DNA from 3 places in the Hydrogenophaga sp. ZJX-1 genome. Region 3 is predicted to be linked to each of the others. Evidence: predicted binding sites of a transcription regulator. Region 3 holds the regulator's gene; each other region holds the start of a gene.
The links. Region 3 encodes sigma-54, which starts transcription at its own class of promoters, with help from an activator protein. Its sites were predicted from a motif close to TGGCANGNAANCTGCTTT; they were not measured.
Positions count from the first base shown of each region.

Region 1: the regulator sigma-54 is predicted to act here: its motif matches at 3,777-3,794, upstream of ACN5W5_RS08610 (pilin).
Region 2: the regulator sigma-54 is predicted to act here: its motif matches at 2,283-2,300, upstream of ACN5W5_RS15610 (ammonium transporter).

Region 1 covers NZ_JBMBRA010000002.1:829,320-835,475, forward strand. Annotated here, with positions in the region: gene ACN5W5_RS08595 (M48 family metalloprotease) at 150-1,688, opposite strand; gene moaC (cyclic pyranopterin monophosphate synthase MoaC) at 1,934-2,437, shown strand; gene tfpZ (TfpX/TfpZ family type IV pilin accessory protein) at 2,467-3,231, opposite strand; gene ACN5W5_RS08610 (pilin) at 3,296-3,733, opposite strand; gene ACN5W5_RS08615 (3',5'-cyclic-nucleotide phosphodiesterase) at 3,921-4,724, opposite strand; gene ACN5W5_RS08620 (CHASE2 domain-containing protein) at 4,761-6,156, opposite strand, start outside.
Region 2 covers NZ_JBMBRA010000005.1:127,628-133,783, forward strand. Annotated here, with positions in the region: gene ACN5W5_RS15600 (nickel-dependent hydrogenase large subunit) at 1-693, opposite strand, end outside; gene ACN5W5_RS15605 (hydrogenase small subunit) at 718-1,806, opposite strand; gene ACN5W5_RS15610 (ammonium transporter) at 2,331-3,713, shown strand; gene ACN5W5_RS15615 (hypothetical protein) at 3,845-4,267, shown strand; gene ACN5W5_RS15620 (GMC family oxidoreductase) at 4,272-5,945, opposite strand; gene ACN5W5_RS15625 (DUF2007 domain-containing protein) at 5,953-6,156, opposite strand, start outside.
Region 3 covers NZ_JBMBRA010000009.1:172,299-178,454, forward strand. Annotated here, with positions in the region: gene argS (arginine--tRNA ligase) at 1-293, shown strand, start outside; gene ACN5W5_RS21980 (SPOR domain-containing protein) at 308-982, shown strand; gene ACN5W5_RS21985 (thiol:disulfide interchange protein DsbA/DsbL) at 1,055-1,693, shown strand; gene lptA (lipopolysaccharide transport periplasmic protein LptA) at 1,833-2,468, shown strand; gene lptB (LPS export ABC transporter ATP-binding protein) at 2,474-3,250, shown strand; gene rpoN (RNA polymerase factor sigma-54) at 3,363-5,015, shown strand; gene ACN5W5_RS22005 (THUMP domain-containing class I SAM-dependent RNA methyltransferase) at 5,163-6,156, shown strand, end outside.

The DNA of each region.
Region 1 (6,156 bases), on a different contig from region 3:
CCCCCGCGCCGCTTCGCGTCACCCCCCTCAAGGGGGACGGCACTGGCCGTCTGGCAAAGCCAGCCCGGCGGTGCCTCTGGGTGATGTTGCTTCATGCATCGCGGGTGGCACTTCGGGGCCATGAAAAGCTGAAGTGGCCCTGGCTTGCGCTACTCGTTGCGCTCCAGCGCCAGTTCGCGCTGCATGCGCTCCACCTCGCGGCGCCGGCTGTCCACGATGGCCAGCTCCATCGGGTCCGCCGCCCGCTGGCCCGCCGGCAAGGCCTGAGCGGCCCGGAAGCGGTCCGCCGCGCCTTCGTAGTCCATGTGCGCGGCGCGCGATTCGGCTTCGGCGCGGATCGACCGCAACGTTTGCCCCTGCGCCTGATGCGCTCGCGCCAGCACCTGCCAGGCCATGGCGTCGCGCGGGTGCTGCACCACCCAGGCCTGCAGGCGCGACACCGCACGCTCTGGAACCCCCGTGGCCAGCGCGGCCTGCGCGCCCAGCAAGAGGTCGGCTCGCGAGTCGCCGGCCAGCGCCTGGTCGCGCAAGCTCGCCAGCAGGGCACCGCTGGGGTCCACGCGGCTGTTGCTGCCCGCGGTCAGCAGCAGTTCCAGCATCAGCGCATCGGCGGCCGGGCGGGCGCTCGCCGCCACCGCACCCCGCAGACGCTGCGCCAGATCCAGCGCCAGATCGCGCTGCCCCAGGCGCTGCGCCGACAGGGCCGCTGTGTAGCGCACCCCGGGCGAAGCGCTGGCGCCCTGACCGGTCTGCAGCCAGGCACGCAGCCGGTCCGGCCCGTTTTCCGCCAGCACACGCGCCCGCGCCGCCATGAGGGCGTGCCGCTCGGCGCTGACGGTGGGGGCCAATGCCACCAGTCCGGAGGGGGGCGGTGTGGCGCTGGACAGCGCCGGCAGGTCGAGCCGGAGGCCGGTTGGCCCTCCGCTCGCGGGCGCATTGGCAGCAGCGCCTGGCGCCGCAGACTGGAGCGGCCCCACACCCGGACCGGCCCTCGCTGTCGACAGCGGCAGGCGCGCCCGCATGTCGGCGATGCGCTCGCTGGTCAGCGGGTGGCTGCGCAGGTAAGGGAACGAACCGTCGTCGTTGAGGCGCGAGGCCTGCTGCAGACGGTCAAACATGTCGACAAAGCCCTGCCCCTCAAAGCCCGCGCCGGTCAGCACGCCAAAGCCCACCCGGTCCGCCTCGCGCTCCATGTCGCGCGAAAAATTCAGCTGGGTCTGCATCGCCACCGCCTGGCTGCCCACGATGGCGGCGTTGGCCACCTCGGTGTTGGCGCGCGCGGCCAGCGCCCCCAGGATCATGGCGCCCAGCATCCAGGGCGCCAAACGGTCCTGGCTCGACACCAGGCGCGCGATGTGGCGCTGCGAGACGTGGCTGAGCTCGTGCGCCATCACCGCGGCGAGCTCCTCGGGCCGCTCGGTCACCGCCAGCAGGCCGAGGTTCACCCCCAGATAACCGCCCGGCAATGCGAAGGCATTCACCCGCCGGTCACGTGAGATCATCAGTTCCCAGGCCAGCCGTTCCGACAGCTCGGGCGGCACATCGCCGCGCGCGCGCGCCGCGCCCAGCAGCGGCTGCCAGATCGCCGACAGGTAGTCGCCCAGCACCGGATCGTCCAGGTAATCCGGGTCGCGGTAGATGTCGCGCGCGATCCGGTCGCCCAGACGGCGTTCGGCCGCGATCGACATGTCCTGCTCGTCACCCAGGCTGGGCAAACCACCCCGTGTCGCACCAGCCCCCGGCGCGCCACTGGCCGCGGGATTCGTTTGTGCGTTCGACAGCGACACCGGTACCGCTGCCAGAGCGGCCAGCAGTACGGGGACTGAAAAGAGACGGCGGGACAACGGGAATCGGGGGGTCGTCAAAAGGCGCATCCTCGTATGATGCCGCCAACGCCCACAGGTTTCTGTAAAGACCGCGCAAAGATCCCGCCATGACCCACCCGACCACCCCAACCCCCAGCCCGCTCACCCATTTCGACGCCGAGGGCCAGGCCCACATGGTCGACGTGGCCGCCAAAGCCAGCACGCACCGCGTCGCCGTGGCCGAAGGCCGCATCCACATGGAGCCCGCCACGCTCGCGCTGATCCAGAGCGGTAGCGCCAAGAAAGGCGACGTGCTCGGCATCGCCCGCATCGCCGGCATCCAGGGCGCGAAAAAGACCAGCGACCTGATCCCCCTGTGCCACCCGATCGCGCTCACGCGCGTGGCGGTTGAATTTGAGGTGGAGCCTTCAGCGAACAGCGTGCTGTGCCGCACCACCGCCGAATGCACCGGCCAGACCGGCGTGGAAATGGAAGCCCTGACCGCCTGCAGCGTGGCCCTGCTCACGATCTACGACATGTGCAAGGCGGTGGACCGGGGGATGACGATTGGCGGGGTGCGCTTGATGGAGAAGCGGGGCGGGAAGAGTGGACACTTTGTGACCACATCGTGATCATCGCTCCCGATCAACAAAGTACCTCGTCAAAAACCATCCACCTGGGCATACCCTTTGATTTGAGCCTGAGCATCCAGCAGCACGATCCAGTCCGTGAGTTCCCGACTGGTCAATGGGAGATAGAAGAGAGTCGACACAGGCTCTCCTGTGCTGACAGCGGCCTCATCGACAAGCGACCGCTGGGGCTTCTCCAGTTTGGCTCGGAGAGCATCCAGCTTGCGCATCCGCAACTTCACATCGGGCACGCTCTCTTCATAGGGGATCCACCACCCCGGGCGAGCGCTGATCTGCAACCCTTGAAGGGACTGGGTCAGACTTAGGCTGGCTTCCTTCCCGTCGCGGGCCTTGCGAGTTCCCACCAGCTTGGGCCCGGTCCAGGACAAGAAACGCAGATCGGGTAACGCGTCGCTCAGCGAAGGTGTATCAACATCGACAGCGGGTACGGCGACAAAGCGGTCAATCTCGTAGGCGAGCACCACCGGGCGCGCCAGAGCCACCGAATACACCCCGTATATCAGTGCGCCGATTTGAATCAGCACCACGAGAGACAAGTCCAAGACCAGTTCACGGCGTGACTTTTGCGGATTGAAGACCACCGCTGTCAACAACGGCCCGCACACCACGTCCACGGCCATCACGGTCCAGAACAGCTGCTGGCCACCGGCCAGCTCCCGGTAGGGGAACGGATACCACCACCCAAAAACGAGCGCAGCGAGCGCAGCGGCAATCAGGGCGCTGAGGAGCAAATGAACAGAAGCAGCCCGGAAAGCCGATGGGAGCCGACGGTTCATAGGAGTTAGACACACTTCAGAAAGCGAAAAAGCCCCTGAAAGGGGCCTTTTCGCGCGGAGCGATTTAGCGGCAGCCTGAAGGAATCCAGGAAGCCTTGAAGTTAGCACCGGCACCGGTACATGTCCAACGCGAGATCTGGGTGATGTTTGGATTCAATGTCGGGGTAATGGTCATCACCACACCGCTCACAGTACCCGAATCAAACGTCACACCAATGGTGCCGCCAGCGGTCACAACAACACCGCCTGGAGCAAAGTACTTGCCATCCAGCAGGGCGGCCGAGGCGATCGTAGCAGCGGATGCAGCCAAGGCACCGGCTTCAGAGGTATCCACAGCGATGTCAGCCTGGACACCCGACGTGGCCTTCAGGCCTTCCGACATTTGCGAGCGGGCCGTGTAGTCCGAATACGCAGGCAGGGCAATGGCAGCCAGAATACCGATGATGGCCACCACGATCATCAGTTCGATCAGGGTGAAACCTTTTTGCATGGAACGCTTCATGAGAAAAACTCCTTGGGGGTTGTGGGACAGAGACGCAATCTCATGAGCAGGGTCCGTGCCAGCCGGAAATGACCTGGGTTTTGCGGCCTTTTTCACGCTTCGGCCGGCGCATGTGACGATTTGTGTCCTGTGATGCCTTTTGCTACCGACAATTTTTGTCACCCACCCCCGGGGTGACATTTTTTTGTCAGAGCTCGAAGGTCTGCCCGGCGCTGAGCCAGCGGATGTCGTGGCGCACGTCGTCCACGCGGCTGGGCGTCTGGTCGAAGCGCTGGATTTCGTCCATGATGAGCCCGGTTTCGGCGGGCTTGGTATGGGTGATGTAGATCGGGTAACGCCGGCCGCGGTCGATCTGGTCAAGCTCTTCGGCCAGGGTGCTGGGGGCGAGATGCAGGCTGCGCTTGGCCAGCGCTTTCTCGCGGTCGCTGAAGGCCGTTTCGATGATGAGCAGGGCCACGGGCAGCTGGTTGACGCGCTGCCAGAACGCGGGGTTGCGCTCGGTGTCGCCGCTGAAGACCCAGTGGCCCGAGGCGGTGGCGGCGGCGTAGCCGCAGGCGGGCACGGTGTGCACGGCCGGCAGCACCTCGATGGCCTTGCCGCCGACCTGCAACACCTGCCCCACGGCGATGCTCTCAAAGCGCACGAGCGGGGTGTCGGCGCTGGGAATGGCCGAAAAATCCGGCCAGATCAGGTTGTTGAAGATGTGGACCCGCAGGGCCGCAATGGTGCCGGGCAGGGCGTGTACCTGCAGCGGCGGTGCACCTGCGGCCATGCGCAGGGCCGCCACGGCGTCGATCATCAGCGGCAGGCTGGCCACGTGGTCCAGATGGGAGTGCGTGAGCAGCACGTGGTTGATGCGGGCCATCTCGTCCAGGCGAAGGTCGCCCACGCCGGTGCCCGCGTCGACGAGCACATCGTCGTCGAGCAGGAAGGAGGTGGTGCGGCAGCCTTGCGCGATGGCGCCGGAGCAACCCAGAACGCGTACCCTCATCGGTCTTGTCAGCGGTTGGTGACCCAGTGGGCCGGGTTATTTGGACTCGAAAGTGGTGGTGCCGTCCCAATCGGCATCGGGCGGAGACCGCCTCATGGAGGCTACCCGTTCGGCATACAGGCGGTAAAGGACTTTTTTGGCATTCTGACGCTGCAGGTTGAGCAGGTGCACGTCGCAGGCGTCCCAGTCCTGGGCCTGCCACGCCTTGAACGCAAGCTTCCACTGCGCCAGCTCCCCGGTTTGTTCGGCCGTGAGCTGCTCGCGGCGCCCCAGCGGGGTATAGATGGTGACGGCCTGGGCCTTGCCTTTGACGCGCACCCGGTCAAGCACCTGCCAGGCGAAGCCCGGCGCCTGGGCCTGGGTGGTTTCGCTGGCCACGATGTCCACGCCGTACAGGCGGGAGAGCCCCTCCAGCCGCGAGCCGAGGTTGACCGCGTCGCCGATCACGGTGTAGCTGCGGCGAACGTCGGAGCCCATGTCGCCCACACACATGTCGCCGGTGTTCAGACCGATGCCGAGCTGGATGGCGGGCAGGGCGCGGCTGGCCCGCTCTGCGTTGATCTCGCGGATGGTTTGCGCCATGTCGATGGCGGTCTGCACGGCCAGGCTGGCGTGGTTGGGCGTTTCGACCGGGGCGCCCCAGAAAGCCATGACGCAGTCGCCCATGTATTTGTCGATGGTGCCGCGGTGGTGGCGGATGAGCCGGGTCAGCCGGCTGAACACGGTGTTGAGCAGGGCCTGGAGTTCGGTCGGCGCCATGGTCTCGGCGATCTGCGTGAAGCCACGCATGTCGCAGAACATCACCGTCAGCTCGCGCGTGGTTGCGGCCATGCTGTAGCTGTCGGGGTCCTTCACCATTTCGTCGACCAGCTCGGGCGGCACATAGGTGCCGAAGAGCTGGGCCAGTTCGCGCTTGGACCGGCTTTCGACGAAATAGCCGTAGCTCATGTTGAGCGCAAAGGCAATGCCCGCCATCACCAGCGTGCTGGCCAGCGGCAGCGCCAGCCCATGGCCCAGGTACAGCCAGGTGTTGAGCCCGAGCACCGCCAGCACCACCCCCAGGCTCAGGACCACCGCCCGCGCCGCGCTCAACAACGGGAGCACCAGCGCCAGGACCAGGCCGGCGACCACCAGCATGACCAGTTCGTAGCCGAGCGCGTAGTCGGGCTTGACCAGGAGCTGGCCGTCCAGCAGGCCGGCGATGAGGCTGGCATGGGTTTCGACGCCGGGGTAGGTTTCACCCACCGGCGTGATCCGCAGGTCCAGCAACCCCGGCGCGGTGGTGCCGATGAGCACGATCTTGTTGGCCAGCAGGCCGGGCGCCACCCGCCCGGCGAGCACGTCGGCGGCGCTGAGGTAGGTGAACGACCCGCCCTGGGGGCCACCGGGACCGCGGAACGGCACCAGCGTGGCCACCCGGTCGTCCACCGGA
Region 2 (6,156 bases), on a different contig from region 3:
GTTGGGGTGCGGGTTCTTGCCACCGAAGATGGTGTGCACCTTGACCCACTCTTTCTGCAGGTCCAGCGCCTCCAGGTAGTGGGTCACGGCCATCAGGTTGGCCTCGGGCGGCAGCACATAGGCCTTGCTGCCCCAGTAGCCGTTGGCGAACGGCCCGAGCTGGCCGCTCTCGACGAACTTCTTCAGGCGGTTCTGCACGTCGCGGAAGTAACCGGGCGACGACATGGGGTGCGCGGGCGACACCATCTGCTGCAGTTCGCTGGTCTTCTTCGGGTCGGCCTGCAGGCAGGACACGACGTCGACCCAGTCGAGCGCGTGCAGGTGGTAGAAGTGCACCGCGTGGTCGTGCACCTGCAGCGTCTTGGCCATCATCTCGCGGATCAGGTGGGCGTTCAGCGGGATCTTGATGCCCAGCGCGTCTTCCACCGCGCGCACCGAGGTCAGCGCGTGGCAGCCGGTGCAGACGCCGCAGATGCGCTCCACGAAGGCCCAGGCGTCGCGCGGATCGCGGCCCTTCAAAATCACTTCCAGACCGCGCCACATGGTGCCGGTGGACACCGCGTTGCGGATGACGTTGTTGCTGTCGAGGTTGACCTCGCAGCGCATGTGGCCCTCGATGCGCGTGACCGGGTCGACGACGATGCGCCGGCCGGTGTTGTCCATCTTGAAGCCCTGTGTTTCGTAAGCACCCATGGTGTTCTTCCTCGTTGTTCTGGATCAGCTGTTGGTGGACGCGGCTTTTTTCTCGACCGCCTTGTCACGCGAGCGCTTGGCCACCGAGATGGCGGCGTGCGCCGCGACCGCGGCCCCTACCACACCGGCCGCCGTGCCGCCGATTTCGTCGGCGTTGGCCTCGATGCCGAAGGCGTGGATGTCGGTCAGGCGGTCGTAGAACGAGCCCTTGTCCCAGAAGCCGTCTTCACTGCAGCCGATGCAGCCGTGGCCGGCCTTGATCGGGAAGCTGGTGCCCTCGTTCCACATCACCGTGGAGCAGGCGTTGTAGGTGGTCGGGCCCTTGCAGCCGACCTTGTAGAGGCAGTAGCCCTTGCGCGCGGACTCGTCGTCCCAGGTTTCGACGAACTGGCCGGCGTCGAAGTGCGGGCGGCGGTAGCACTTGTCGTGGATGCGCTGGCTGTAGAACATCTTCGGCCGGCCCTGGCGGTCCAGCTCGGGGATCTTGTCGAAGGTCAGCATGTAGGTGATCACGCCCGTCATCACCTCGGGGATGGGCGGGCAGCCCGGCACCTTGATGATGGGTTTGTCGGTGATGACCTTGTGGATCGGCGTGGCCTGGGTCGGGTTGGGCTTGGCGGCCTGCACGCAGCCCCACGAAGCGCAGGAGCCCCAGGCGATGATGGCCTTGGCGTCTTTCGCCACGTGCTTGAGCTTCTCGATGAAGGGCTTGCCCGACTGGATGCAGAACATGCCGTCTTCGTTCAGCGGCGGGTTGCCTTCCACGGCCAGGATGTACTGGCCCTTGTACTTGGTCATGATCTCTTCGAGGATGGCCTCGGCCTGGTGGCCGGCGGCGGCCATCAGGGTGTCGTCGTAGTCCAGGCTGATCATCGAGAGCACCACGTCCTTGGCCAGCGGGTGCGCCGAGCGGATGAACGATTCGGTGCAGCAGGTGCATTCCAGACCGTGCAGCCAGAGCACCGGGGTGCGCGGCTTGGTTTCCATGGCGTGCGCGATCTGCGGCACGAACGAGGGGGCCAGCCCGAGCGAGGTGGCGGTGAGCGAGCAGTACTTCAGAAAGCTGCGGCGCGAAATGCCCTTGCGGCGCATCACCTCGTAAAAGGTTTCCATCATGGGTTTGTCTCCGTTGGCTGGTGTGGGGCAGAACCGGGTCCCGCCGTTGCAGGCAGGTGTGTGACCGTTTGCAATCGCCAGGCCACGATGGGCCAACCAAGGGAAAACACCGATAAACGCGTTTAAAGCATTGATTTGCATCAACATTTTTCAACGGATTTTGTCGACTCAAAACCCGGGCATCACGACAGTGGACAGATGCATTCCACTTCCACGTACAAAACGGAAGATTTCAACTCACCCCCGGAATTCCGCGTGCCACCCGCACGGGCAAAAAAAAGCCGACCCTTTTGGGGTCGGCTTGTGATACGTGGCATCTCTTGGGACGCTGAAACCATTCTTTCTGGTTGGACGGGGTTGTCTCCTCGGTCCTCCCGCGGTCACCAGCGCTGGGCGCTGTGTGCGAGTGGTGTGACTGTAATACTTTGCACCAGCGCTGTGCATCGGGGGTTTCCCTTGGTTCCTCGAACGGGTGGCACAGGATGTGCTCTGTGTCACTGGTCGTTGGAAAAGGTAACAAGATGCACCAAAACCGTAGATCCCCTGGATCCGTGGCGGCCGGGCTGGCGTTCGCCATCCCCTCGCTGACTTGTGCGCAGACCGCACCCCCCGTGGCCACCAGCCCCGCAACCGACGCAGCGGCCACTCTGCCCGGCCCGGCGCTCGCTGCCATCAGCACCATCAGCGGGGCCGACACCGCCTGGCTCATGGTGTCCACCGCGCTCGTGCTGCTCATGACGCTGCCGGGCATCGCGCTCTTTTATGGTGGCATGGTGCGCCGTCTCAACGTGATCAACACCATGGCCAGCGTGGTCGGCATCGCGGCCGTCGTCAGCGTGCTGTGGTTTGCGCTTGCCTATTCGCTGGCCTTCACGCCCGGCGACGGTGCACTGGCGGGCTGGATCGGCGGCGTCCAGCGCATGGGCTTTGCCGGGCTGGACTTCCTGGGCGCCACCGGCCAGGTGGCGGTGAGCCACATCGCGCCCCACGTGCCCGAATCGGTGTTCGCCATGTTCCAGCTCACCTTTGCCATCATCACCTGCGCCCTGGTGGTGGGCGCGCTGGTGGAGCGCATGCACTTCGGCGCCCTGCTGCTGTTCGCCGGCCTGTGGCTGCTGCTGGTGTACGCGCCCGTGGCCCACTGGGTCTGGGAGCCGGGCGGCTGGCTGGCCCAGCTCGGTGCGCTGGACTTTGCCGGTGGCGCCGTGGTGCACATCAACGCCGGTGCCGCCGCGCTGGTCTGCGCCTACGCCCTCGGCCCGCGCCAGGGCTACGGGCGCGAACCCTTCATCCCGTTCAACCTGGGCCTGACCATGGCCGGCACCGGCCTGCTCTGGGTCGGCTGGTTCGGCTTCAACGCCGGCTCGGCGCTCGCCGCCGACGGGCGCGCCGGGCTGGCGCTGGCGGTGACCCACATCGCCGCCGCCGCGGGCGCGCTCTCCTGGATGGCCGCCGAATGGCTGGCGCGCAAGCGCGCTTCGCTGCTGGGCCTGTGCTCGGGCGTGGTGGCCGGGCTGGTCGCCATCACGCCGGCGGCGGGCTTCGTCACGCTGCGCTCGGCGCTGGTCATTGGCCTGGTGGCGGGCGCGGTCTGCTACTGGGGTGCCACCGGCCTGAAGCGCCGCCTGCGCGCCGACGATTCGCTCGACGTGTTCGGTGTGCACGGTGTCGGTGGCCTGGTGGGCGCGCTGCTCACCGGCCTGCTGGCCGACCCGGCCATCGCCGGGGTGGAAGGCAGCGTGCTGACGCAGCTGATCGCCTGCGCGGCCGTGCTGGCCTACAGCCTGGTGATGACCGGCGTGGTGCTGTGGATCACCTCGCGGGTGGCGCGCCTGCGCGTGCACGAGGTCGACGAACGCGCCGGGCTCGACCTGTCGCTGCACAACGAACAGCTCGGGCATTGAGATGGAACACCCCCCGCGCCGCTTCGCGTCACCCCCCTCAAGGGGGATGGCACTGGCCTTCCGGCAAAGCCGGCCGGGCGGTGCCCTGGGGTTTTCACCACTTCGCTCGTTGTTGTAGGAAGGGCGCCGCCATGACCTCCACCGAAATCTTCGCCACCGCCGCCCACCTGCATGTGCTGCTGCGCCGCAAGACGGGGCGCGTGACCGACACCGAGTGGATGGCCACCAACGCCGACTACGCGCGCGCCATCGTGCGCTTCGCCCGCGAAAAGGCGGTCAGCGAAGGACTGGACGAACTGCTGCCCTGGGCTGAGAAACTGGAAACCGCGAGCACCGGCATGGGGGCACCCGTGCGCAAGCCCCTGCTGCAGAGCGCCACCGAGGCCCTGCGTGCCGCGCAGACGCCAGCGCCCCCGGCCAGCCGCCCCAGTGGTTTCGCCGACTCGGTGCCGGCGAGCGGGTTCCGCGAGTCTTCACTGCCCTCGGGGTTTGGCGGCGGCAAACGAACCGATGCCGACGGGCCGGACACGCGTTACGTGGGCGGGATCCGTTAGAGCGTCAAATGCCGCGCGCGATCCAGCGCGCCGCCTTCTCCGCGATCATCAGCGTCGGGCTGTTGGTGTTGCCGCTGGTGATGGTGGGCATCACACCCGCGTCCACCACACGCAGGCCCGCCACGCCGCGCACGCGCAGGTGGCTGTCGACCACGGCCAGCGGGTCGTCGGCGCGCCCCATCTTGGTGGTGCCCACCGGGTGGAAGATGGTGCTGGCGATGTCGCCGGCCAGGCGCGCGAGCTCGTCGTCGGTCTGGTACTGCACACCGGGCTTGAACTCTTCGGGTTGGTATTTCGCCATCGCCGGCTGCGCCACGATGTGCCGCGTCACGCGCAGGCTGTCGGCCGCGACCTGCCGGTCTTCGGCCGTGGAGAGGTAGTTGGGCGCGATGGCGGGCGCGTCTTCGCCGCGCGCGCTGCGGATGCGCACATGGCCGCGGCTGCCGGGGTTGAGGTTGCAGACGCTCGCGGTGAAGGCCGGAAAACTGTGCAGCGGCTCGCCAAACGCGTCCAGACTGAGCGGCTGCACGTGGTATTCAAGGTTGGCATGCGGCTGCGCCGGGTCGCTCCGGGTGAAAGCGCCGAGCTGGCTGGGCGACATGCTCATGGGGCCGCTGCGCTTGAGCGCGTATTCGAGGCCGATGGCGGCCTTGCCCCAGAGCGAGTTGGCCAGGGTGTTGAGCGTTTTGCCGCCCTGCACCTTGTAGACCGAGCGGATCTGCAGGTGGTCTTGCAGGTTCTCGCCCACGCCGGGCAGCTCGTGCATCACCTCGACACCCGCGGCCCGCAGCACCGGCGCCGGGCCGATGCCCGAGAGCTGCAGGATCTGCACCGAGCCGATGCTGCCCGCGCTGAGCACCACCTCGCGCCTGGCCGACACGCTCACCTTCTGGCCGCCGCGCCGCAGCTCGGCGCCGGTGCAGCGCAGCGCGCCCGCCGCATCGCGCTCCAGCCGCAGGCGCTCCACCTGGGTCTCGGTCCAGACCGTGAGGTTGGGCCGGCGCATCACCGGGCGCAGGAACGCCTTGCTCGCGTTCCAGCGCCAGCCGGCTTTCTGGTTCACCTCGAAATAGCCCACGCCCTCGTTGTCGCCGGTGTTGAAGTCGTCCGTGGCCGGGATGCCGGCTTGCTGCGCGGCCAACGCGAACGCATCGAGCACGTCCCAGCGCAGGCGCTGCTTCTCGATGCGCCACTCGCCGGTGCTGCCCACCGCCTTGTTGCCGTGCAGCAGCGTGAAGGCGGGGTTGCTCTGGCTCTCGTTCGCGGCGTCCAGGCGGTAATGGTCCTCGTGCGCCTTGAAGTCGGGCAGGCTGTTGTGCCAGCGCCAGTCGGCGTCACCCGTGAGATCGGCCCACTGGTCGTAGTCGCGCGCCTGGCCGCGCATGTAGATCATGCCGTTGATGCTGGAGCAGCCGCCCAGGCCCTTGCCGCGCGGGTAGCGCAGCTGGCGGCCGTTGAGGCCCGGGTCCGGTTCGGTCTGGTAGAGCCAGTCGGTGCGCGGGTTGCCGATGCAATAAAGGTAACCCACCGGGATGTGGATCCAGTGGTAGTCGTCCTTGCGGCCGGCTTCGACCAGCAGCACACGGCGGGACGGGTCGGCCGAAAGCCGGTTGGCCAGCAGGCAGCCGGCCGTGCCGGCGCCGATGACGATGTGGTCAAAGGTGGTGTTGTCGCTCATGGTGGGTTCACTCAGGTGGCAAGCTGTCGTCGGGCAGGCTGTAGTCGCCGCGGTGGAAGGCCGCCACCACCGCCTTGGCCTCGGCGAACCGGTGCGCGGGCACCAGCACGCGCACCGGGATCGCGCCGGCCAGCAGCGTGTGCGCCTGCACCAGGTGGGCGTCGGCCACCACCGCGGGCACCCCGGCCGACTGCAGGCAGCCGCGCAGCAG
Region 3 (6,156 bases):
TGAGCGGCGTGGACCTCGCGGCGCTGGAGAGCCCGGCCGCGCAGGCGCTGATGCTGCTGCTGGCCAAATACCCCGCCATGCTGGCCGACGCCGCGCGCGACTTCGCGCCGCACGACGTCACCTTCTACCTGCGCGAGCTGGCCGCCAGCTACCACAGCTACTACGACGCCGAGCGCATCCTGGTGGACGACGAGGCGGTGAAGCTGGCCCGTCTGGCGCTGGTGAAAGCCACCGCCCAGGTGTTGCACAATGGTCTGGCGGTTCTGGGCGTGAGCGCCCCACAAAAGATGTGAAGCTGATGTTCCCCATGAAAAAACCTACCCTGCTGGCCCGGAAACACTTTGGCGGCACGCTCACGGGCTTCGTGATCGGCCTGCTCGTGGGGCTGGGCATTGCGCTGTCGGTGGCGGTGTACGTCACGCGCGTCCCGGTGCCCTTTGTCGACCGGGGCGTGTCGCGCAAGCCGGCGCAGGATGTGGAGGAAGCCGAGCGCAACAAGGGCTGGAACCCGAACGCCGCCTTGGGCACCAGCCCGGCGACCGTGCCGCCAATGGTGGTGATCCCGGACCCGGCGCCCGCGCCGGTCGTGGCCGCACCGGCGGAAAGTCCGGCCGCTGGCAAGCCCGTCGCCCCGCAGCCGGCAACGGCGCCCACGCAGGCCGATCCCCTCGGTGAACTGATGCGCTCGCGCACCGGTGCCGCCAATGGGGGAGCCCCGTCGGCCGGCGCGCCGGCGGCTGCCGATCCTTTCACGTACTTCGTGCAGGCGGGCGCCTTCCGTGCACCCGAAGAAGCCGAAGCCCAGCGCGCGCGTCTAGCCATGCTGGGCATGGCGGCCGACATCAGCGAGCGGGAACAGTCGGGGCGCGCCGTTTTCCGGGTGCGCGTCGGACCATTCAGCCAGAAAGCCATGGCCGACGCGACACTGGAGCAACTCGAGATCAACGGGGTGGAAGCCGCCCTGGTGCGCGTTCAGCGCTGAGACGGGTGCGTGTTCCGGAACTTTTGCCCGGGCCCTTGAGACCAAGCAGGCCAACACAAGGAGTTTGATTTGATGCAACGCCGCGATATTTCCCGTTCTCTGCTGGCTGCCGGTGCCCTCGCCGCCAGTGGCCTTGGCATCAGCCCCGCCTGGGCCCAGCGCGTCGGGTTCAAGGAAGGCAAGGACTATGTCCGCCTGAGCCAGCCGGTGCCGGTCAGCACGCCGCCCGGGCAGGTGGAGGTGGTGGAGTTTTTTGCCTACTCCTGCATCCATTGTTTCAATTTCGAACCGCTGCTCAACGCCTGGATCAAGAAGCTGCCCGCCGACGTGAAGGTGCGTCGCGTGCCGGTGGCGTTCACCCAGGCGTTCGTGCCCATGCAGCGCCTGTATTTCGCACTGGAGTCCATGGGCCTGGTCGACACCTTGCACGGGAAGGTGTTCAAGGCCTTTCACGAAGAGCGCTTGCCGCTGACCACGGCGCCGGCGATCATCGCGTGGGTGGAAAAGCAGGGCGTCGACCGTGAAAAGTTCATCGGCTTCTTCAACGGCAGTGCCGTCAAGATGGCCGAGGCCGCCACTGCGTTGCAGAACGCCTACGACGTGGAGGGCACGCCGGCACTGGGCGTGGCGGGCCGTTTCTACATCGGCGGACAGGGGCCACGCACCATGCTGATTGCCGATTCGCTCATCGTCGAAGCGCGCAAAGCCTGATCTTTGCTTCCCCCAGCTCGAGACAAGACCCGCATCTGGCGGGTCTTGTGTTTTCAGGGGCTGTCGATTGAGTGCCGATCGCCAACAAGTCGGCTTTGCGCCGTTACAATGAATGCAAGATTTGTGCCCCACTAAAGCCATGCCCACACACCACTTTCCCCCCCGATGGACCCTTCGCTTCCTGGCTTCGATGGCCGGTCTGGTGCTGGCAGGCGCGGCCCAGGCGGAGCTGGCCGACAAAGACAAGCCCATGAACATCGAGGCGGACTCGCTGCGCTACGAAGACACGCGGCAGACCAGCGTCTTCACCGGCAACGTCCTGATCACCAAGGGCACCATCGTCATGCGGGGCAGCAAGATGGACGTGCGCCAGGACCCGCAGGGCAACCAGTTCGGCGTGGTGACCGGCACGGCGGCAGCGCCTGGCTTCTTCCGCCAGAAGCGCGAGGGCCTGGACGAGTGGATCGAAGGCGAGGGCGAGCGCATCGAATACGACGGCAAGGCCCAGACCGTGGTGTTCACCGGCAGCGCCGTGCTGCGCCGCTACCGCGGCACCCTGCTCAACGACGAAAGCGTGGGCAACCAGATCACCTACAACAGCCTGACCGAGGTGTTCACCGTCAAGGGTGGCCCCGCCAACCGCACCGCCGCCAACCCCTCGGGTCGGGTGCGGGCGATGCTGACACCCATTCCGGAGGCAGATGCGGCACCCGCTCCCGCCACCGATCCAGCCCAACTGCGCCCCAGCACCAATCTCAACGAGAAGAAGCAGTGACGACCATGCCCATGGCCAGTACGCCACCGGCGATGGCGGTGCGCAGCAGTCTGGAAGTTCAGGGTCTGATGAAGGCCTATGGCAGCCGCAAGGTGGTCAAGGATGTCTCCCTCAAGGTCGACAAAGGTGAAGTGGTCGGCTTGCTGGGCCCCAACGGCGCGGGCAAGACCACCTCGTTCTACATGATCGTGGGCCTGCTGCGCGCTGATGGTGGGCAGATCCTGCTCGACGGCCAGCGCATCGAAGCCTTGCCGATCCACCGCCGTGCCCGCATGGGCCTGGGTTACCTGCCCCAGGAAGCCTCGATCTTCCGCAAGCTCACGGTGGCGCAAAACGTGCGCGCCGTGCTGGAGTTGCAGCACGATGTGGATGGCCATGCCCTGAGCGAACCTGAAATCGCCAGCCGGCTCGACGAACTGCTCAAGGATCTGAGGGTGGACCATCTGCGCGATTCGCCCGCACCCTCCCTGTCCGGTGGCGAGCGGCGCCGGGTGGAGATTGCCCGTGCCCTGGCCACGCGCCCGCGTTTCATCCTGTTGGACGAGCCCTTTGCCGGTATCGACCCGATTGCCGTGCTGGAGATCCAGCACATCATCGGGTTCCTGAAGTCCCGCGGCATCGGCGTGCTGATCACCGATCACAACGTGCGCGAAACCCTGGGCATCTGCGACCACGCCTACATCATCAGCGACGGTCACGTCCTGGCCAGCGGCACGACGGCCGAGATCATCGAAAACGCCGAAGTACGCCGTGTGTACCTGGGTGAGAACTTCCGCATGTGAACATGACCTCCACGATCGTCATTTCATGTACTTCGCTGCCCCCCGAGGGGGCTGATTCGCCTTGGGGCGGCCCGGCGGCGAATCTCCGTTTCGCACTGCTGTACTTCCAGGCATGAAACAAGGCCTGTCCCTGCGTGTTTCGCAGCATCTGGCGCTGACGCCCCAGTTGCAGCAGTCCATCCGGCTGCTGCAACTCTCCACGCTGGAAATGGCGCAGGAGGTCGAGCAGATGCTCGACGAAAACCCGTTTCTGGAGCGCACCGAAGACATCGCCGAGCGCGAAGCCTTCGGTCTGGAGCAGGTCGATGCGCCGGTGAGCGCGGGCGAACAGATCGCCGAGGCCGCGTTGCCGGTGGCCGACGCCGTGGCCGCGCCGACCGAATACGACGGCCCGCTGCCCGACCGCGTCAGCAGCACGTCCGACACGCCCGCTGACAGCGGCTCTGGCGACGAGATTGAAAGCCGGCTCGACGGTGCCACCCCGGTGGAAGAAAGCTGGGAAGGCGATGGCACGGTCGAGATGGCGCCCGACGACAGCGAATGGGGCGGTGACGCACCCGCGCGCAACAGCGGTTCGGGCGGCGACGACGACGAAACCGCCAGCGCAGCCGACCTGGCCCGCAGCCCCGTCAGTCTGCAGGACCACCTGCACGAGCAGGCCCGTTGTCTGCGGCTGAGCGACGAAGACCAGGCGGCGCTGTATTTCCTGATCGAGTCGCTCAACGACGACGCCTACCTGGAAGACGACCTGGCCGAGCTCGCCCTGGGCTTCTGGCGGCTCATGCACGGCCGCGAGGCGGCCGCTCCCGGGATCGAGGAGCTGGAGGTCGCTGAAGCCCAGCTGCGCATGGCCTTGGGCCTGCTGCAGCACATGGAGCCCACCGGTGTGGGCGCGCGCAACCTCGGCGAATGCCTGCGGCTGCAGATCGAGGAGCTGCGCAACTCCCCCGAAGCTCGCGCGGCGCTGGCCATCTGCAACCAGTCCATGGAACTGGTGGCCAAACGCGACATCAAGCGCCTGTGTGCCCTGTGCGGCATCGACGATGAAACCGCCCGTGCTGCGCTGGCCATCATCGCCCGGCTGGAACCCAAACCCGGGCGCCGCTTCATCGATGTCGAGCGCAACGTGGTCGTGCCCGACGTCATCGTCACGCGCGCCGGCCGGGGTTTCAAGGTCATCCTGAATCCCGACGTGATGCCGCGCCTGCGTGTGCACGACGTCTACGCCAACGCCATGCGGCAAAACCGCGGTGGTCGCGACAACGGCGGTGAAGCCGGCCACGCCGCCATGCAGCAGCGCCTGCAGGAAGCGCGCTGGTTCATCAAGAACATCCAGCAGCGCTTCGACACCATCCTGCGCGTGTCGAGCGCCATCGTCGAGCGCCAGCGCAACTTCTTCATGCACGGTGAACTCGCCATGCGCCCGCTGGTACTGCGCGAGATCGCCGACGAGCTGGGCCTGCACGAGTCCACCATCAGCCGCGTGACGACCGCCAAGTACATGGCCACGCCGTTTGGTACCTACGAGCTCAAGTACTTTTTCGGATCCTCGCTCGGTACCGAAACTGGGGGCAACGCGTCGAGCACCGCGGTACGCGCCCTGCTCAAGCAGTTCATCGCCTCGGAAGAGCCGAAGAAACCGCTGTCCGACAATCAGCTTTCCGACCTGCTCAAGGAGCAGGGCATCGAATGCGCGCGCCGCACCGTGGCCAAGTACCGCGAGGCGCTGCGCATCGCGCCGGCCAACCTGCGCAAAGCGCTGTGAACACTCCCTGCGCCGCTTCGCGTCTCCCCCCTCAAGGGGGACCGCACCCGCGGCCTGGCAAAGCCAGTTCCGTGGCACGTGCCGGAAGCTGGGCCGCGTAGTCGCCACCTGCGGACGCACCCGCGCTCAACATCTTCAGTACCTGCCGTGAACCAGCTCAAACTCTTTCTCCCCTGCGCCGCTGGCGTGGAGGACATGCTCGCCGACGAGGTGCAGCGCATCACCAACGAACCGCTGGCCTTCAAGGCACGCGGCGGCGTGGGCATCAAGGCCTCGTGGCGCGACGCCATGCGTCTGAACCTGCACAGCCGACTCTCTCAACGGGTATTGGTGCAGCTGTGGCACGGTGGTTACCGCAGCGAGCAGGACCTGTACAACGCGGCCGGCGAGATCGCCTGGGAAATCTGGTTCACGCCGCAGCAGACCATCAAGGTCGAGATCACCGCGCAGCACAGCCCGCTGACCAGCCTCAACTTCGCCGCACTGAAGATCAAGGACGCCATCTGTGACCGCTTCCGCGACAAACGCGGCGAGCGCCCCAGCGTGGACACCACCTGGCCCGACGTGCGCATCTACGCCCACCTGACCACCGACGAACTCACGCTCTACATCGACACCTCGGGCGAACCGCTGTTCAAACGCGGCTGGCGCGAAGACAAGGGCGACGCGCCGCTGAAGGAAACCCTGGCCGCGGCCATGATCGCCGCCACCGGCTGGAACGGCGGCGCGGCCGAATCGCTGGACGACATCACTCCGCTGTACGACCCCTGCTGCGGCAGCGGCACGGTGGTGATCGAGGCGGCGCAGATCGCGCTCAACATACCGCCTGGCATGCTGCGCCGCTTTGCGTTTGAAAAGATGCTGCCCTACCAGCAGCACGTGTGGACAGCGATCCAGGACGAAGCCGAGCGCGACATGCGCGACTGGCCCGAAGGCCACGCGCCCATCGTGTTCGGCAGCGACGTCTCGTTCCGCATGGTCGATTTTGCGCAACGCAACGCCGAGCGCGCGGGCGTGGCCCACGCCATCGAACTGCGTGGCGGTGATGCGCTGCAACGTTTGCCGCCCACCCAGAAGCCCGGTGTGATGCTGCTCAACCCGCCCTACGGCGAGCGCATCGCCGCGGCCGGCGTGGCCGGTG